DNA from 4 places in the Streptomyces sp. 4N509B genome. Region 1 is predicted to be linked to each of the others. Evidence: predicted binding sites of a transcription regulator. Region 1 holds the regulator's gene; each other region holds the start of a gene.
What was found. The regulator HrcA, encoded in region 1, represses chaperone genes, less so after heat shock. The targets are predictions, from matches to a motif close to TTNGCACTCNGNNNNNCNGAGTGCNAA.
Positions count from the first base shown of each region.

Region 2: groL (chaperonin GroEL) is a predicted target of HrcA. The motif match lies at 1,721-1,747, and genes of this name have one in related genera.
Region 3: groES (co-chaperone GroES) is a predicted target of HrcA. The motif match lies at 2,317-2,343, and genes of this name have one in related genera.
Region 4: ACTWP5_RS21070 (FmdB family zinc ribbon protein) is a predicted target of HrcA. The motif match lies at 1,918-1,944, and genes of this name have one in related genera.

Region 1 covers NZ_JBQQBZ010000006.1:45,798-50,277, forward strand. The annotation lists gene ACTWP5_RS08955 (MBL fold metallo-hydrolase) at 1-716, opposite strand, end outside; gene hrcA (heat-inducible transcriptional repressor HrcA) at 926-1,942, shown strand; gene dnaJ (molecular chaperone DnaJ) at 1,943-3,076, shown strand; gene ACTWP5_RS08970 (16S rRNA (uracil(1498)-N(3))-methyltransferase) at 3,130-3,879, shown strand; gene ACTWP5_RS08975 (hypothetical protein) at 4,222-4,480, shown strand, end outside.
Region 2 covers NZ_JBQQBZ010000003.1:50,464-54,943, reverse strand. The annotation lists gene thrC (threonine synthase) at 1-526, shown strand, start outside; gene ACTWP5_RS04575 (MoaD/ThiS family protein) at 523-798, shown strand; gene ACTWP5_RS04570 (cold-shock protein) at 1,300-1,503, shown strand; gene groL (chaperonin GroEL) at 1,923-3,548, shown strand; gene murQ (N-acetylmuramic acid 6-phosphate etherase) at 3,713-4,480, opposite strand, start outside.
Region 3 covers NZ_JBQQBZ010000022.1:16,644-21,123, reverse strand. The annotation lists gene ACTWP5_RS19950 (THUMP-like domain-containing protein) at 1-887, opposite strand, end outside; gene ACTWP5_RS19945 (polysaccharide deacetylase family protein) at 1,036-2,076, shown strand; gene groES (co-chaperone GroES) at 2,497-2,805, shown strand; gene groL (chaperonin GroEL) at 2,999-4,480, shown strand, end outside.
Region 4 covers NZ_JBQQBZ010000024.1:12,277-16,756, reverse strand. The annotation lists gene ACTWP5_RS21080 (hypothetical protein) at 1-413, opposite strand, end outside; gene ACTWP5_RS21075 (S-methyl-5'-thioadenosine phosphorylase) at 679-1,542, opposite strand; gene ACTWP5_RS21070 (FmdB family zinc ribbon protein) at 1,539-1,907, opposite strand; gene ACTWP5_RS21065 (potassium/proton antiporter) at 2,043-3,560, opposite strand; gene ACTWP5_RS21060 (penicillin acylase family protein) at 3,970-4,480, shown strand, end outside.

The DNA.
Region 1 (4,480 bases):
GCGCGTTGGGCGCGGACGAAGGCGGCGTCCACGACGGCCCCGTGCCCCGGCACGTAGCGGGCGTCCTCGCCGCCCAGGGCCAGCAGCCGGTCGAGCGCCGCCGGCCACCGCGACGGTGACGCGTCCTCGCCCGCCTGCGGCTCGCCCGACTCCTCCACGAGGTCCCCGCAGAACACCACCGGCGGCCCGCCCGCGGACGACGCGGGCACCAGCACCGCGAGGTCGCACGGGGTGTGACCGGGGCCCATGTTCGCGAGCACCGCGCGCCGGTCCGCGCCCAGCGCGATCTCGCGCCGGCCGGACACCTCCAGGAACCGCCCGGCCACCGCGTCGATCCCCGCCGCGTGCCGACCCGCCAGGGACGCGTCCATCCCGTTGCCCACCGCGTCCGCCGCCAGTTCGGCGGCCACCAGCCGTGATCGAAGGCCCGCGGCCCCGTACAGCTCGACCTCGGGCCCGAGCCCCGTGGCCCCGAGGACGTGGTCGAAGTGGGGGTGCGTGACCGCCGCCCACCGCGCCACGGACGCGGAGCGACGGGATCTCCCGGCGGCCCAGCGCGCCGGCGCGGCCACGGCCTCGGGGCCGGGTCCCGTGTCCACGAGCAGCAGGCCGTCGTCCCCCGCGACCAGCCCCACCGTCTCGTCCCACCCCGGCAGCCGCCACCGCCAGACCCCGGCGGCCACCTCCTCGGGCTCCCCCCACTCCGTGCTCGTCACGGCCGCAGACTAGCCTCCCCGCGAACACGTGCGCTCCTGCGCTCTCCTGTTCGCGCCGGTCGCGCGGTACGGTCATGTGGTCGCACGTTCCCCGGCCCTGCTACCCAGCCGTACACTGGACCGGGGGTTGGCACTCGGTAGGGATGAGTGCCAGACGGCGGCGGCGTACGAACAGGCGAAGACGTGCGGCTGGGACGGGAGGTGCGCGCATGCTCAGTGAACGCAGACTCGAGGTGTTGCGAGCCATCGTCCAGGACTACGTGGGGACCGAGGAGCCCGTCGGCTCCAAGGCCCTCACCGAGCGGCACAACCTCCGGGTCTCCCCGGCCACGGTGCGCAACGACATGGCCGCGCTGGAGGAGGAGGGGTACATCGCCCAGCCCCACACCAGCGCCGGGCGGGTGCCGACCGACAAGGGGTACCGCCTCTTCGTCGACAAGCTGGCCGACGTCAAGCCGCTGTCGGCGGCCGAGCGTCGCGCCATCCAGAACTTCCTCGCCGGCGCCGTCGACCTCGACGACGTCGTCGGCCGCACGGTCCGGCTGCTGGCGCAGCTCACCCGCCAGGTCGCCGTCGTGCAGTACCCCTCCCTGACCCGCTCCACCGTCCGTCACGTCGAGCTGCTCCAGCTGGCGCCGGCCCGCCTGATGCTGGTGTTGATCACCGACACCGGCCGGGTCGAGCAGCGCCTCCTCGACTGCCCGGCGCCGTTCCCCGAGGCGTCCGTCGCCGACCTGCGCGCCCGGCTCAACAGCAGGGTCGCCGGGCAGCGCTTCACGGAGGTGCCCCGGCTCGTGGGGGACCTGGCCGACGCCTTCGACGCCGAGGAGCGCGGCACGGTGCAGGTGGTGCTCTCCACGCTGCTGGAGACGTTGGTGGAGGAGACCGAGGAGCGGCTGATGATCGGCGGCACCGCCAACCTCACCCGCTTCGCCCAGGACTTCCCGCTGACGATCCGGCCGGTGCTGGAGGCGCTGGAGGAGCACGTGGTGCTCCTGAAGCTGCTGGGGGAGGCCACCGACTCGGGCGTCACCGTCCGTATCGGGCATGAGAACGCTCACGAGGGCCTGACCTCCACCTCGGTCGTCTCCGTCGGCTACGGTTCGGGTGACGAGGCGGTCGCGAAGCTCGGCGTGGTGGGACCGACCCGGATGGACTACCCCGGAACGATGGGAGCGGTGCGGGCAGTGGCACGGTACGTCGGACAGATCCTCGCGGAGAACTAAGTGGCGACGGACTACTACGCGATCCTTGGCGTGCAGCGCGATGCCTCGCAGGAGGAGATCAAGAAGGCCTTCCGCAGGCTGGCGCGCGAGCTGCACCCGGACGTGAACCCGGATCCGAAGACCCAGGAGCGGTTCAAGGAGATCAACACCGCCTACGAGGTGCTCTCCGATCCGCAGAAGAAGCAGATGTACGACCTGGGCGGGGACCCGATGGGCTCCGGTGTCGGGGCGGGGGCGGGCGGCTTCGGAGCCGGCTTCGGGAACTTCTCGGACATCATGGACGCCTTCTTCGGCACCGCGACCCAACGCGGGCCGAAGTCGCGCACCCGGCGCGGCCAGGACGCCATGATCCGCCTGGAGATCGACCTCAACGGCGCCGCCTTCGGCACCACGAAGGAGATCCAGGTCGACACCGCCACCATCTGCGGCACCTGCAACGGCGAGGGCGCCGCGCCCGGCACCTCGGCGCAGACCTGCGACATGTGCCGCGGCCGTGGCGAGGTCTCGCAGGTCACCCGCTCGTTCCTCGGGCAGGTCATGACCTCCCGGCCCTGCCCGCAGTGCCAGGGCTTCGGCACCGTCGTCCCCACCCCGTGCCCGGAGTGCGCGGGCGACGGCCGGGTCCGCACCCGCCGCACCCTGACGGTGAAGATCCCCGCCGGCGTGGACAACGGCACCCGCATCCAGCTCGCGGGCGAGGGCGAGGTCGGCCCCGGCGGCGGCCCCCCCGGGGACCTGTACGTCGAGATCCGCGAGGCGCCGCACCCCGTCTTCCAGCGCCGCGGCGACGACCTGCACTGCACGGTCACCATCCCCATGACGGCCGCCGCGCTCGGCACCAAGGTGCCGCTGGAGACGTTGGACGGCATGGAGGAGGTGGACATCCGCCCCGGCACGCAGTCGGGCCAGTCCATCCCGCTCCACGGCCGCGGCATCACGCACCTGCGGAGCAACGGGCGGGGCGACCTCGTGGTGCACGTGGAGGTGCAGACCCCGAGCAAGCTCGACCCCGAGCAGGAGGAGCTGCTGCGGCGGCTGGCGAAGCTGCGCGGCGAGGAGCGGCCCCAGGGCCAGTTCCAGCCCGGGCAGCAGGGCCTGTTCTCCCGCCTGAAGGACGCGTTCAACGGCCGCTGACGCCGCTGACGAAGCTGACGAAGCCGCCCGAGTCCACGATCGCCGAAGCTCCCATGACCACCGCACCCGTCTTCGTCTCCGACGCGCTCCGCGACGCCCGCCCCGGTGACACCGTGACGCTCGACGGCCCCGAGGGCCGGCACGCGGTCACCGTGCGGCGGCTGCGGCCCGGCGAGCCCGTCGTCCTCACCGACGGCGAGGGCACGGGCGCCGCGGGCACCGTCACCGCGCTCCAGGACCGCGACCGCCTCATGGCGACGGTGGCGCGGGTCTGGCACGAGCCGCCGCGGCGGCCGTGGCTGACCGTGGTGCAGGCGCTGCCGAAGGGGGACCGCGGCGAGCTGGCCGTGGAGACCATGACCGAGACCGGCGTGGACGCGGTCCTGCCGTGGGCGGCGTCCCGCTGCGTCACGCAGTGGCGCGGCGAGCGGGGCGCGAAGTCCCTGGCGAAGTGGCGCGCCACGGCCCGCGAGGCCGGCAAGCAGGCGCGGCGCGTGCGGTTCCCGAGCGTTGCCGAGGCCCACACCACCCGCGAGGTGGCGCGCTGGCTCCAGGCCAGGGAGGCGTTCGGCGTCGTGCTCCACGAGTCGGCCACCGAGCCGCTGGCGGCGGCCGCGCTCCCGGCGGAGGGCGACATCGTGCTCGTCGTCGGGCCGGAGGGGGGCGTCACCGACGCCGAACTGGCCGCCTTCACCGAGGCCGGGGCGCGCCCGTACCGCCTGGGCCCCACGGTGCTGCGGACCTCCACCGCCGGCACGGCCGCCGCGGCCGTGGTCCTGGCCCGCACCGGCCGCTGGAGCTGACACCGCCCGGCGCGGGGGAGCGCCGTGCGGCGTCGCGCCCCCGAACCGACGGCCCCTCGGGAGCGGTCCCCACGTCAAGACGAAACCATGGCAGGGCAGTTGGCGTCTCACGCTGCGCAGACCCTAATGGCTGTCCCGCAGTCCCTGGTGGATCAGGGAGCGGCGTCCTGGGGCTTCGATGGCAAGGCGGAGGAGGGAGTCAGCCTTGCAGGCTGGCGACCGACGACAACGCGGCAAGGGGAGTCGCAGGGCGTCGCGAGCCCGCCAGGGACTGCGGGACAGCCATTAGGGTGACCCATCTCATACCCGGGGACTACGAGGGGCTATAGGGGGCAAGGGATCGTGCCACAGCCGAGTCTGGTCGACACCGGCGCGCTCGCGGACGAGCTGCGGGAGCTGGCCAGCGACGACGCGTTGACACTGCGCCGCCAGGAGCTGAACGCCCTGGCGGACGACCTGCGTGACCGCAGGGGCCTCGCCGAGTGGGCCGAGGTCGACCTGCTGGCCAGCTTCGCCCGCCCGGAGAGCCTCGCCGTGAAACCGCCACCCGCCCGGCTGGGCCCGGTGCGGCGGGTCTCCGCGTTCCTCGCCAGCCGCCCCT
Region 2 (4,480 bases), on a different contig from region 1:
CCCCATCGCCTCGGGCTCCCAGCTCACCAAGATCGACAAGGGTCTGAAGGAGCTCATAGCGACCGGCCTCGTCGAGGACCGCCCGTACCGGATCTTCGGGGCCCAGGCCGAGGGCTGCTCCCCGGTCTCGCAGGCCTTCCGCGCCGGCCACGACGTGGTCCGCCCGGTGCGGCCCGACACCATCGCCAAGTCGCTGGCCATCGGCAACCCGGCGGACGGCCCCTACGTGCTGGACATCGCCCGCCGCACCGGCGGCGCGGTCGAGGACGTCACCGACGAGCAGGTCGTGGACGCGATCGGGCTGCTGGCCCGCACCGAGGGCATCTTCGCCGAGACGGCGGGCGGGGTGACCCTCGGCGTGACCCGGAAGCTGATCGAGTCCGGCGCCCTCGACCCCACGCTGACGACCGTCGTCCTGAACACGGGCGACGGCCTGAAGACCCTCGACGCGGTGGCCCCGACGGCGGGCGTGACCGCGACCATCCGTCCCACCCTGGAGTCGTTCCGAGAGGCTGGCCTCGCATGAGCGTTACCGTCCGCATCCCGACCATCCTGCGCACGTACACCGGCGGCAGCGCCGAGGTGACCGCCGAGGGCGGCACCCTCGCCGAGGTGCTGGCCGACCTGGAGAAGAACCACCAGGGCATCGGCGCCCGCGTGCTGGACGACCAGGGCCAGCTGCGGAGGTTCGTGAACGTGTACGTGAACGACGACGACGTCCGCTTCGAGCAGGGTCTCGACACCCCGACGCCCGACGGCGCCGGCGTCTCGATCATCCCGGCCGTCGCCGGCGGCTGACCGCGCGCCGACCGGTCGGTCGACCGCTCGGTCGACGGCTCGGTCGACCGGCGGCCGGACCCTCCGGCCGACCCCTGGTCCGGCCCCCTGTCCCACCCCACCGTGCCCCGAGGTACCCCCACCTCGGGGCACGGTGCTGTCGTGGAGCGGGATACAGTGGCCACACTCGCCATACCTCGTCACACGCCTCCACACACATATGAATTCGCGACACATCGCGCGAACAGTGGGGCTGAAAATGGTCGCAACGATTGTCCCTTTGGCGTCGATCTGGCAGATCGAATGGTTCAACTTTCATGTAGAATGGGCCATTTGACCGATCTGAGGATTCCTATTTTCTCGACCGAATGACCTGTTGCCCTGGGCGTACGTCCAGATACATTCAGCGGCGGTCGAGCGTTCCGGCGCACACCCCCCACGCCCGGGGGTGAGGTCTGCGAAGTGTGACCCGGGTCCGCGAGGTGCGGTCTCGTGAAAGGGCCAGCAATAGGGGAGTTAGGAATGGCTCAGGGCACCGTCAAGTGGTTCAACGCGGAGAAGGGCTACGGCTTCATCGCGGTAGACGGTGGTGCGGACGTCTTCGTCCACTACAGCGCGATCCAGATGGACGGATACCGCACCCTTGAGGAGGGACAGCGGGTCGAGTTCGAGATCTCGCAGGGACAGAAGGGTCCACAGGCCGACATGGTCCGGGTCACGGCCTGACCGCCGACCGCACCACAGCCTTCGTTACACCGAAACACCAACCGTCTCACTCTGATCAAGGGCCCCGCCCCCGGCCACCGGGAGCGGGGCCCTCACACGTCCGCGCCCGCCGCGCCCCCGACCGCCACCCCTCAACGACTGCCCTCCGGGCAGGCAGGCTTGCGCCCGCCGCGCCCCCGACCGCCACCCCTCAACGTCTGCCCTCCGGGCAGGCAGGCTTGCACTCAGGGGGGTCGAGTGCTAATCATGGGCGTTAGCACTCGACAGGTGAGAGTGACAGCTACAACCCAACCCAGGACCGGTTCGGTGAGGTCTGCGGGCCAGGTGGTGCAGGAAGCCGCTTCGGCCGTGGGCCGTCCGTCGCGGGCGCCATCGCGGTCCGGAGCAATCCACCCCCGTATCTGGGAGGACCACTTCACATGGCCAAGATCATCGCGTTCGACGAGGAGGCGCGGCGGGGCCTTGAGCGCGGTATGAACCAGCTCGCCGACGCCGTCAAGGTCACGCTGGGTCCCAAGGGCCGGAACGTCGTGCTGGAGAAGAAGTGGGGCGCCCCCACCATCACCAACGACGGTGTCTCCATCGCCAAGGAGATCGAGCTCGAGGACTCCTACGAGAAGATCGGCGCGGAGCTCGTCAAGGAGGTCGCGAAGAAGACCGACGACGTCGCGGGTGACGGCACCACCACCGCGACCGTGCTGGCCCAGGCCCTGGTTCGCGAGGGCCTGCGCAACGTCGCGGCCGGCGCCAACCCGATGGCCCTCAAGCGTGGCATCGAGGCCGCCGTCGAGAAGGTCTCCGAGGCCCTGCTCGGCCAGGCCAAGGAGGTCGAGACCAAGGAGCAGATCGCCTCCACCGCCTCCATCTCCGCCGGCGACACCCAGATCGGCGAGCTGATCGCCGAGGCGATGGACAAGGTCGGCAAGGAAGGCGTCATCACCGTCGAGGAGTCGCAGACCTTCGGGCTGGAGCTGGAGCTCACCGAGGGCATGCGCTTCGACAAGGGCTACATCTCCGCCTACTTCGCCACCGACATGGAGCGGATGGAGGCCGAGCTCGAGGACCCGTACATCCTCATCGTCAACTCCAAGATCAGCGCGGTGAAGGACCTGCTGCCGCTGCTGGAGAAGGTCATGCAGTCGGGCAAGCCGCTGCTGATCATCGCCGAGGACGTCGAGGGCGAGGCCCTGTCCACCCTGGTGGTCAACAAGATCCGCGGCACCTTCCGCTCCGTCGCCGTCAAGGCCCCCGGCTTCGGTGACCGGCGCAAGGCCATGCTCGGTGACATCGCCATCCTCACCGGCGGCCAGGTCATCTCCGAGGAGGTCGGCCTGAAGCTGGAGAACGCCACGCTCGACCTGCTGGGCCGCGCCCGCAAGGTCGTCATCACCAAGGACGAGACCACCATCGTCGACGGTGCCGGCGACAGCGACGGCGTCCAGGGCCGGGTCAACCAGATCCGCGCCGAGATCGAGTCCTCCGACTCGGACTACGACCGCGAGAAGCTCCAGGAGCGCCTCGCGAAGCTGGCCGGCGGCGTGGCCGTCATCAAGGCCGGTGCCGCCACCGAGGTGGAGCTGAAGGAGCGCAAGCACCGCATCGAGGACGCGGTGCGCAACGCCAAGGCCGCCGTCGAGGAGGGCATCGTCGCCGGTGGTGGCGTGGCCCTGCTCCAGGCCTCCAGCGTCTTCGAGAAGCTGGAGCTGGAGGGCGACGAGGCCACCGGTGCCGCCGCCGTGAAGCTGGCGCTGGAGGCCCCGCTGAAGCAGATCGCGGTCAACGCCGGCCTCGAGGGCGGCGTCGTGGCGGAGAAGGTCCGGAACCTGCCGACCGGTCAGGGTCTGAACGCCGCCACCGGCGAGTACGTGGACATGCTGGCCGAGGGCATCATCGACCCGGCCAAGGTGACCCGTTCCGCGCTGCAGAACGCCGCCTCCATCGCGGGTCTGTTCCTCACCACGGAGGCCGTGGTGGCGGACAAGCCGGAGAAGGAGAAGGCGGGCGCCGACGCCGCCGGCGGCATGGGTGGGGGCATGGACTTCTGAGTCCAGCCTCGTCCGGCCGCCCACGGCGGCCAGCCGAACCCAACGAGGGGCGGCATCCCGGAAGGGGTGCCGCCCCTCGCGGCTGTTCCGCTCCGTTCCGGATCGGCTCCGGATCGGCGCCGGATCGGCCCGGGCGGGCCCGGATCCCGGGCGGGCACGAGGTCTCAGGCGGGCTCCGCGTCTCCGTCGACCGTCGCCAGCGCCTCCCGCAGGTGGCCGTCGGACTCCGCGAGCAGCCGGGCCGCGGTGGGCGCGTCCACCCCGCCGAGGATCGCGAGGATCGCGTTCTTCACCTCGCCGTCCGTCGCCGTCAACGCCTCCTCGACGACCTGCTCGGTGGCGCCGGTGGCCAGCGCCACGATCCGGCGCGAGCGGGCGCGCAGCTTCTCGTTGGACGCGCGCACGTCGACCATGAGGTTCCCGTAGGTCTTGCCGAGCCGCACCATGCTGATCGTCGAGATCATGTTCAGCACCAGCTTCTGCGCGGTGCCGGCCTTCAGCCGCGTCGAGCCCGCGATGAGTTCGGGGCCCACGACGACCTCGATGCCGTGCTCGGCCGCGGCGGCCAGCGGCGAGCCCGCGTTGCACGACAGCCCGATCGTGAGCGCGCCCAGCGTCCGGGCATGGCGAACGGCGCCGACCGCGTACGGGGTGCGGCCCGAGGCGGAGATCCCCACGACCACGTCGCTGGCGCCGACGCGGCAGCGGTCGAGGTCGTCCGCCGCCATCTCCTCGCTGTCCTCGGCGCCCTCCACCGCCGTCACCATGGCGTCGGGTCCGCCCGCGACGATGCCGACGACGTCCTCGGGGCGGGTGTTGAACGTCGGCGGGCACTCGCTGGCGTCGAGCACACCGAGCCGGCCGGCCGTGCCCGCGCCGAGGTAGAGCAGGCGTCCGCCGCGGGCCATGCGTGCCGCGGTGGCGTCGATGGC
Region 3 (4,480 bases), on a different contig from region 1:
GCGCGGATGACGGCGCCGTCCGGCTCGTGGAGGTAGCGGCCGGGTGGGCCGACGGGGGCCTCGGGGCCGGTGCCGGTGAGGGTGTGGGAGCCGGGCAGGAGGGTGGCGCGGCGGGGGCCCGCCGCCTCCCGGGTGCCGAACCAGAGCACGGCCTCCTTGACGTCGCCCTCGTGGGAGACCCACTCGGCCTCGGAGCTCTCGGCCGGGATCGCCGCGTGCGGCAGGCCGGGGGCCACCTTCAGCGCCGCCACCGGCACCCGGCGGGCCAGGTCGACGGCCAGGGAGAGGGGCGGGGTGTACGCCTCGGGGTCGAAGGTGCGGCCGCGCGCGCCGCGCCGGGCGGGGTCGACGAAGAGCGCGTCTTGGCCGGCGAGGTCGGCGTCCCCGAGCTCGGCGGCGTCGGCGCGGCGGACGGTGACGCGGTCGGCCAGGCCGAGCGCCGCCGCGTTGGCCTCGGCGACGGAGCAGGTCAGCGGGTCGCGGTCGAGGGCGAGGACGGTCAGCCCGGCGCGGGCCAGGGCGATGGCGTCGCCGCCGACGCCGCAGCACAGGTCGACGACGCTGCGGACGCCGAGCGCCGCGAGGCGCCGCGCCCGCCACGCGGCGACGGGAGCGCGGGTGGCCTGTTCGACGCCGTCGGCCGTGAAGTACATCCGCGCCGCGTCCGGCGCGCCGAACTTCGCCACCGCGCGTTGCCGCAGCCGGGCCTGGGCGATGGCGGCGGTGACGAGCTCGGCGGGGTGGTGGCGGCGCAGGCGGGTGGCGGCGGCCAGTTCGTCGGAGGGGGTGAGGTCCCGCAGCTCTGCGAGGAGTTGCTGGCCGGTCGGGGTCAGCAGCTGGGGGAGGGCGCCGGGGGGCGGGGAGGGGGATGCGGCCACGCGGGTCATTCTGCCGGGACGTCCGGGGCGGGCTGCCGGGGAGCGCCCTCCGGGGATGGCAGCATCCCGAATCATGAGGATTATCCTACAAATAGGACAAAATGATCGTCATGCTTCACGCGGGCACCGGCCTCATGCCGCCCGCCGTGCCCGGGGCGTGCTGCGGCGGGCCGCGACGCTCCTCGTGGCCTGGGCGGCGACGCTCCAGGGCATCGGGGCGGTCCACGCCCGTCAGGCGTCCCTCGACGGGCCCGACCTCGCCCCCGTGGCCCAGCCCCTGGCCCGCACGGCCGCCGAGGGCCCCGCGCTGCCGCCCGTGCCCTACGCGTTGGACGCCCTGCCGCCCTTCGCCCCCGCCGCGCGGTCGGCGAGCCTCCCGCTCGACGTGTCGCGTCAACGGGCGCGCATCGCGTCACGCAACGCCGCCAGCGCGCTCTCCGCGTACGCCGACCGGCTCGCGCGCGCCGAGAAGCGTCGGGTCGCCGCCGTCGAGACCTGGGGCCTGCGGCGCACCCCGCTGATCCCCCCCGACCCGCCCGACGCCGAGGACCTGCGCCCGCTGAGAACCGAGCCCGGCCACGTCAGGGGCGAGGGTCTGCCGGCGGTCATCACCCGCGTCCCGACCGACGACAAGGTCGTGTTCCTCACCATCGACGACGGCGCCGAGAAGGACCCCGACCTGCTGCGGATGCTGCGCGAACTCCAGATCCCGTTCTCCGGCTTCCTCAGCCACGACTCCGTCGGCGAGGACTACGGCTACTTCCGCGAGGCGCACGCCGACGGCGCCGCCATGCACAACCACTCGGTCAACCACCTGGAGATGCCCACGCTCGGCTACGCGGAGCAGAAGCGTGAGATCTGCGACCAGCAGGAACGGCTCGAACGTGAGATCGGCGAGCGGCCCACCCTCTTCCGCCCGCCGTACGGGGCCTACGACCGCGACACGCTGCGCGCCGCCGCGGCCTGTGGGGTGGAGGTGGTGCCGCTGTGGACGCAGGAGGCGTTCGCCGACCGGATCGAGTGGGCGTACCCGGACCGGAAGCTGCGTCCGGGGGACATCATCCTCACCCACTTCCGGGGGAAGGGTGAGTGGGACGACGGCGGCGAGGGGGACATGACGGACATGCTGCGCCGGCTGGTGGACACCGTCACCCGACAGGGCTTCTCCGTCGCGCGCCTTGAGGACTACCTGCCCTGAGCCGCCTGAGCTGCCCTGACGCGCCGTGACACCCCGCGCGGGTCAGGCCCGGACGGATCCCGGGCCGCGGCGCGTCGGCGCGTGTCGGGATGTCGGGGGGCGGGCGTGTCGCCGTGGGAAGGGCGTGAGCGGCGGCGGGCGGCCACGCGAACGCCCGCGTGAGCCCGCGTGTGACCGTGGAGCCCGGTGCGTCCGACCGGCGCGCGCCGTCCCGCGTCAGCCGCGCCACGCCCCGGGCGCCTGGCACTCTAGTTGACTGAGTGCTAACGGCGGCCTAGTCTCGACGCTGGCACTCTCCATAGAGGAGTGCCAGCCAACGTGCGATGGGCGGATCCGGCACCCGCGACGACGGGTCCACCAGGTCGCCGTTCGTTCCTGACACCAAGACCCCGCGAGATCTCCGAAGGGGGAGGTCGGATCGTGACGACCACCAGTTCCAAGGTTGCCATCAAGCCTCTTGAGGACCGCATCGTGGTCCAGCCGCTCGACGCCGAGCAGACCACGGCCTCGGGCCTGGTCATCCCTGACACCGCCAAGGAGAAGCCCCAGGAGGGCACCGTCCTGGCCGTGGGCCCGGGCCGCTTCGAGGACGGCAACCGCCTGCCGCTCGACGTCAAGGTCGGCGACATCGTGCTGTACAGCAAGTACGGCGGTACCGAGGTGAAGTACAACAACGAGGAGTACCTCGTTCTCTCGGCCCGCGACGTGCTCGCGATCATCGAGAAGTGATCGCCTCGTAGCACGAGCGCGACAGGCGCAAGCCCAGAAGCACACCGCGCCCCGGGCCCGCGTCCGGTTCCCCGGACGGCTGGGGCTGGGGCGCGGCCCTCGTTGCGGGCCGGGCGCGGACAGCAGGCAGCGACAAGGGACCACACGGACCACAGGGACCAGAGGGAACCAGAGGGACTAGGGGACACGACCCATGGCGAAGATCCTGAAGTTTGACGAGGACGCGCGGCGCGCCCTCGAGCGCGGCGTGAACAAGCTCGCCGACACGGTGCGCGTGACCATCGGCCCCAAGGGCCGCAACGTCGTCATCGACAAGAAGTTCGGCGCTCCGACGATCACCAACGACGGCGTCACCATCGCCCGGGAGATCGAGACCGAGGACCCGTACGAGAACCTCGGCGCCCAGCTGGTGAAGGAGGTGGCGACCAAGACCAACGACATCGCGGGTGACGGCACCACCACCGCCACCGTGCTGGCCCAGGCGCTCGTCCGCGAGGGTCTGCGCAACGTCGCCGCCGGCGCCTCCCCGTCCGGTCTGAAGCGCGGCATCGACGCGGCCGTCGCGGCCATGGCCGACGACCTGCGCGCCTCCGCCCGCCCCATCGACTCCAAGGAGGACATCGCCGCCGTCGCCGCGCTGTCCGCCCAGGACAAGCAGGTCGGCGAGCTGATCGCCGAGGCGATGGACAAGGTCGGCAAGGACGGTGTGATCACCGTCGAGGAGGCGCAGACCTTCGGCCTGGAGCTCGACTTCACCGAGGGCATGGCCTTCGACAAGGGGTACCTCTCGCCGTACATGGTCACCGACCAGGAGCGGATGGAGGCCGTCCTGGAGGACCCGTACATCCTGATCCACCAGGGCAAGATCTCCTCCATCCAGGACCTGCTGCCGCTGCTGGAGAAGATCATGGCGGCCGGCTCCTCGCGGCCGCTGCTGGTCATCGCCGAGGACGTCGAGGGCGAGGCCCTGTCCACCCTCGTGGTCAACAAGATCCGCGGCACCTTCAACTCGGCGGCCGTGAAGGCCCCCGGCTTCGGCGACCGCCGCAAGGCGATGCTCGGTGACATGGCCACCCTCACCGGCGGCACCGTGATCTCCGAGGAGGTCGGCCTCAAGCTCGACCAGGCCGGTCTCGACGTGCTGGGCTCCGCCCGCCGCGTCACCATCACCAAGGACGACACCACGATCGTCGACGGTGCCGGCAAGTCCGAGGACATCGAGGCCCGGGTCGCCCAGATCAAGGCCGAGATCGAGAGCACCGACTCCGACTGGGACCGCGAGAAGCTCCAGGAGCGCCTCGCGAAGCTGGCCGGCGGCGTGTGCGTGATCCGGGTCGGCGCCGCCACCGAGGTGGAGCTGAAGGAGCGCAAGCACCGTCTGGAGGACGCCATCTCCGCCACCCGCGCCGCGGTGGAGGAGGGCATCGTCGCCGGCGGTGGCGCCTCGCTGGTGCACTCGGCGAAGGTGCTGGCCGACGGCCTCGGCCGCGAGGGTGACGAGGCCACGGGTGTGGCGATCGTCCGCCGCGCCGCCGTCGAGCCGCTGCGCTGGATCGCGGAGAACGCCGGCCTGGAGGGCTACGTCATCACCTCCAAGGTGGGCGAGCTGGAGAAGGGCCAGGGCTTCAACGCCGCCACCGGCGAGTACGGCGACCTGGTGAAGGCCGGCGTCATC
Region 4 (4,480 bases), on a different contig from region 1:
TCTCCCGGCCGCACGAGACGCGCCGCGGCCGGGTCGCCGATGCGGACGGGCGCCGCCACCAGGGAGCCGGGACCTTCGCCTCCGGCGGGCTCGGACCGGGCGGGGCGCGCGCCGTCACGCGCCGATCCGTCGGCGAGCCCGGCGCCGGCGGATCCTCGCCGCGGCTCGCCGGCGCTCCAGTGCGCACCGACGACGACCAGCGTGACAGCGGCGAGCACGAGAGGGATGGCCAGGGTGCGCCGGCCGCGCCGCACCGCGCGCCGCACGCGGCGCCGAAGCCACCCGCCGCCCATGCAGGAGGAGGCTGTCACCGGCCGGAACGCGGGCACCGCCGACGCGGGCGACGTGCGGGCGGAGCTCGGGGAGGGCGGGGGCGGGGAGGCGGGGCGCCGCGGCGCGTGGACGGCTTTCATGCCCCCACCCTGCCGTGACGCGGCGAGGACCGCAGCGGCCCGTGGACGGGGCCGCGGCTGTGGACAACGGCGTCACCCCGACGGGTGAGAACCCCGCCCAGCCCCGCCTCCACCGGCCGGGCTTTCGGGAACAGACCGGAAGCCGAACGACGGCAGCGACAGGGAGCGGTGGCGGGGTGGGGTCGGTGGCGAGGTCGGTGGCGGACCGGAAACGGCCGTCCGGCCGTCGCCGCCGTCAAGGGTCAGGCGCCGGGCCTCGGGGGCGTCAGGGCAGTTCGACGCCCGGGTCCTGGCCGCCCAGACCCGTCGCGCACAGGCAGTCGCGGTCGCCGTTCTCCGGAAGCCGGGCCAGCACGTCGAACAGCACGGTGCGCAGCCGGTCGATGTTCTGCGCGAAGACCGCCAGCACCTCGGCGTGGGAGACGCCCTCCCCCTCCTCGGCGCCCGCGTCCAGGTCGGTGACGAGGGCGAGCGAGGTGTAGCAGAGCTCCAGCTCGCGAGCGAGGACGGCCTCCGGGTGGCCGGTCATGCCGACGACGGACCAGCCCTGCGCCGCGTGCCAGAGGGACTCGGCGCGGGTCGAGAAGCGAGGGCCCTCGATCACGCACATCGTGCCGCCGTCGACCGCCTCCCAGCCGCTGTCCCGCGCGGCACCCAGCGCGGCCTTCCGGCCGACCGGGCAGTACGGGTCGGCGAAGGTGACGTGCACGACGTTCGGACGCTGGCCGTCCTCGCGGGGCAACCCGTCGAAGAAGGTCTGCGCCCGGCCCTGGGTGCGGTCCACCAGCTGGTCAGGGACGAGCAGGGTGCCGGGGCCGTACTCGGGGCGCAGCCCGCCCACCGCGCAGGGACCCAGCACCTGGCGGACGCCGAGCGAGCGGAGCGCCCAGAGGTTGGCGCGGTAGTTGATGAGGGCGGGCGGCAGGCCGTGGCCGCGGCCGTGGCGGGGGAGGAAGGCGACCCGCCGGCCGGCGATCTCGCCCACGAACAGCGAGTCGCTCGGCGGCCCGTAGGGCGTGGTGACGGTGACCTCGGTCACGTCGTCGAGGAACGAGTAGAACCCCGAGCCGCCGATGACGCCGATGTCGGCCGCCGCGGCGCCCTCGGCGGGCGCGGCGGGCGCGCTCATGCGGCGGAGGCGGTGCTGGTCGAGGACGAGGACGAGGACGAGGAGGACGAGGTCGAGGACGAGCTGCCGGACCCGGAGGACCCCGAGGACCCGGACGAACCCGAGGAGGAGCTGTCGCCCGTCTTGCCCGTGGCCTTGTCCGACGCCTTGCCGTTGCTGCCGGAACCGCCCGTGTGGGAGGAGGAGGTGTTACGGCTGTCGTTGCGGTAGAAGCCGGAGCCCTTGAAGACGATGCCGACCGCCGAGAACACCTTCTTGAGCCGCCCCTGGCAGCTGGGGCACTCCGTGAGGGAGTCGTCGGTGAACTTCTGCACCACTTCGATGCCCTCCTGGCACGCGGTGCACTGGTACTGGTACGTCGGCACGTCATTCCTCCTGGCACTCTGGGTGTGGGAGTGCTAACGACGCTCCATCGTGCAACATTCCTACCCCCTGCGTCTACTCACGCCGGCCGCCCACCCCCTCACAGCGTCGGCCACACCGACGTCCACACCGCCAGCTCAGCCCCGCAGCCCCGTGCTGCCCCCGCCCTGTCCCAGCCAGCGCGCGAGCTTGCCGCCCCGGCTCACCGCCAGCAGCCGCCGCTCCACCGCGTCCCGCACCGGGTCGGTGGCCACCACCAGCAGCTCGTCCCCGCGCCGCAGGGCCGTCGAGGGCTGCGGCACGAAGCTCCTGCCGTCCCGCACCACCAGGGTCACCGCGGCTCCCTGCGGCAGCCTGAGCTCCGCCACCTCCACGCCGTGCATCCGCGACCCCCGCGGGACGGACACGGACAACAGATGTCCGCGCAGCCGCTCCAACGGCGCGGACTCGATGTCGACGTCCTCCGCCTCGTCGAGCTCGCCGACGAGGCGCAGCCGCCGCGCCACCCAGGGCAGGGCGGGGGCCTGGAGCATCGTGTGGACCACGACGAAACCGAAGACGATCCCGAAGATCCGTTCGCTCTCGGGAACCCCCGCCACGACGGGGATGGTGGCGAGCACGATCGGGACCGCGCCCCGCAGCCCGGCCCAGCTGAGCATCGCCTGGTCCCGCCAGCTCCACCGCAGCGGCACCAGACACACCATGACCGCCACCGGCCTGGCCACCACCGACAGCACCGTGCCGACCACCACCGCCGGCCACAGGTCCGGCCACAGCTCGGAGGGGTCGGCCAGCAGCCCCAGCAGCACGAAGAGCCCGATCTGCGACACCCACGCCATCGCGTCGGCGAAGCCGCGCGCCGCGGGCCGGTGCGGCAGGCCGCGGGCGTTGCCGAGGATGAGCGCGGCCACGTAGACGGCGAGGAAGCCGGAGCCGTGGGCGAGCGCGCCGCCCGCGTACGCCAGCACGGCCAGCGCCAGCACGGCGATCGGGTAGAGGCCGGCGGCGGGGAGGGCGACCAGCCGCAGCCCCAGCACGCCGAGCCGCCCGACGACGAGCCCGGCCACCAGCCCGATGGCCAGTTCCACCACCATCCCGCCGATCATCACCCACCACTCCTCGCCGCGCGGGTGCGTCTCGGAGAGGGCGACGACGAGGATGACGACGGGGGCGTCGTTGAAGCCGGACTCGGCCTCCAGCACGCCGGAGAGCCGGCGCGGCAGCCGCACCCGCCGCAGCACGGAGAAGACGGCGGCGGCGTCGGTGGAGGAGAGCACGGCGCCCAGCACCAGCGACGTCTCCCAGCTGAGCCCGACGAGGAGGTGGGCTCCGGCGGCCGTGACCAGGACGCTGACGCCGACGCCGACGGTGGCGAGCAGGCCCGCGGCGGGGATGCCGGGGCGGATGTCGCGCCAGCGGGTGCTGAGACCGCCCTCGGCGAGGATGACGACGAGCGCCGCGTAGCCGAGGACCCGTGTCAGCTCGGCGTCGTCGAACTCCACGCCGAGGCCGTCCTCGCCCAGGCCCATGCCGATGGCGAGGTAGAGGAGCAGGGAGGGCAGCCCGCTGTGGGTGGTCACGCGCACGGCGACCACCGCGACGAGCAGGACGAGCGCGCCGGCGAGGAGGAGGACGTTGAGGCGTTCGACGGTCAGCGGCGTTCCTCCCTCGGGTCTCGGGTCGCGGGGGCTCGGGTTTCGGGGGCTCGGGTTTCGGGGGCTCGGGGTGGGCCGTACGGGTACGTGTGCCCGCACGTGTGCACGTTTGCCCGCACTCCTTCCCGTACGCGTACCCGCGCGCGGGCCCGTGCGCGCGCGTCCGCGCCCGCGGTCCCACGTGTGGCCACGTGACGTGTCACGTCACGCGCCGCCGGACCGTGCCGCGTGGTCACGCACGAACCCGGTCGGGCTCGATCAAATTCGCCTGCTTTGCGGAGAATTTACCAGCATATGAACGCTGTGACCTGGCCGCGTGACTCCCCGTAGGCTCACCCCTCAGGGCGTATGTCTATGGTTGCCTTCAACCGCCGTGCCGCCCGGGAAGCACCCAAAGGACGTACACCCGATGCCTCGTGCCACGAAGCCAAGGCCCAGGCGACGCGCTCGTCTGATCGTGATCGTCGTCGTCATGCTCCTGCTCGCCGGCCTCGGCTACGGCGCCTACTGGAGCGTGAGCACGGTCCGGGCGTCCTTCCCGCAGGTCAGCGGCGAGCTGACCCTCGACGGTCTCACCGCCCCCGTCACCGTCAAGCGCGACGCGAACGGCATCCCCCAGCTGTACGCCGACTCCGCCGAGGACCTCTTCCGCGCCCAGGGCTACGTCCACGCCCAGGACCGCTTCTGGGAGATGGACGTCCGCCGGCACGTCACCGCCGGACGCCTGTCGGAGATGTTCGGCTCGGGCCAGGTCGAGACCGACGCGTTCCTGCGCACCCTCGGCTGGCACGACGTGGCGCGGCAGGAGTACGAGAACGAGCTGTCGCCCGAGACCCGCCAGTACCTCCAGGCGTACACCGCCGGCGTCAACGCCTACCTCGACGAGCGCGGCGGTGCCGAGCTGTCCGTGGAGTACGCGG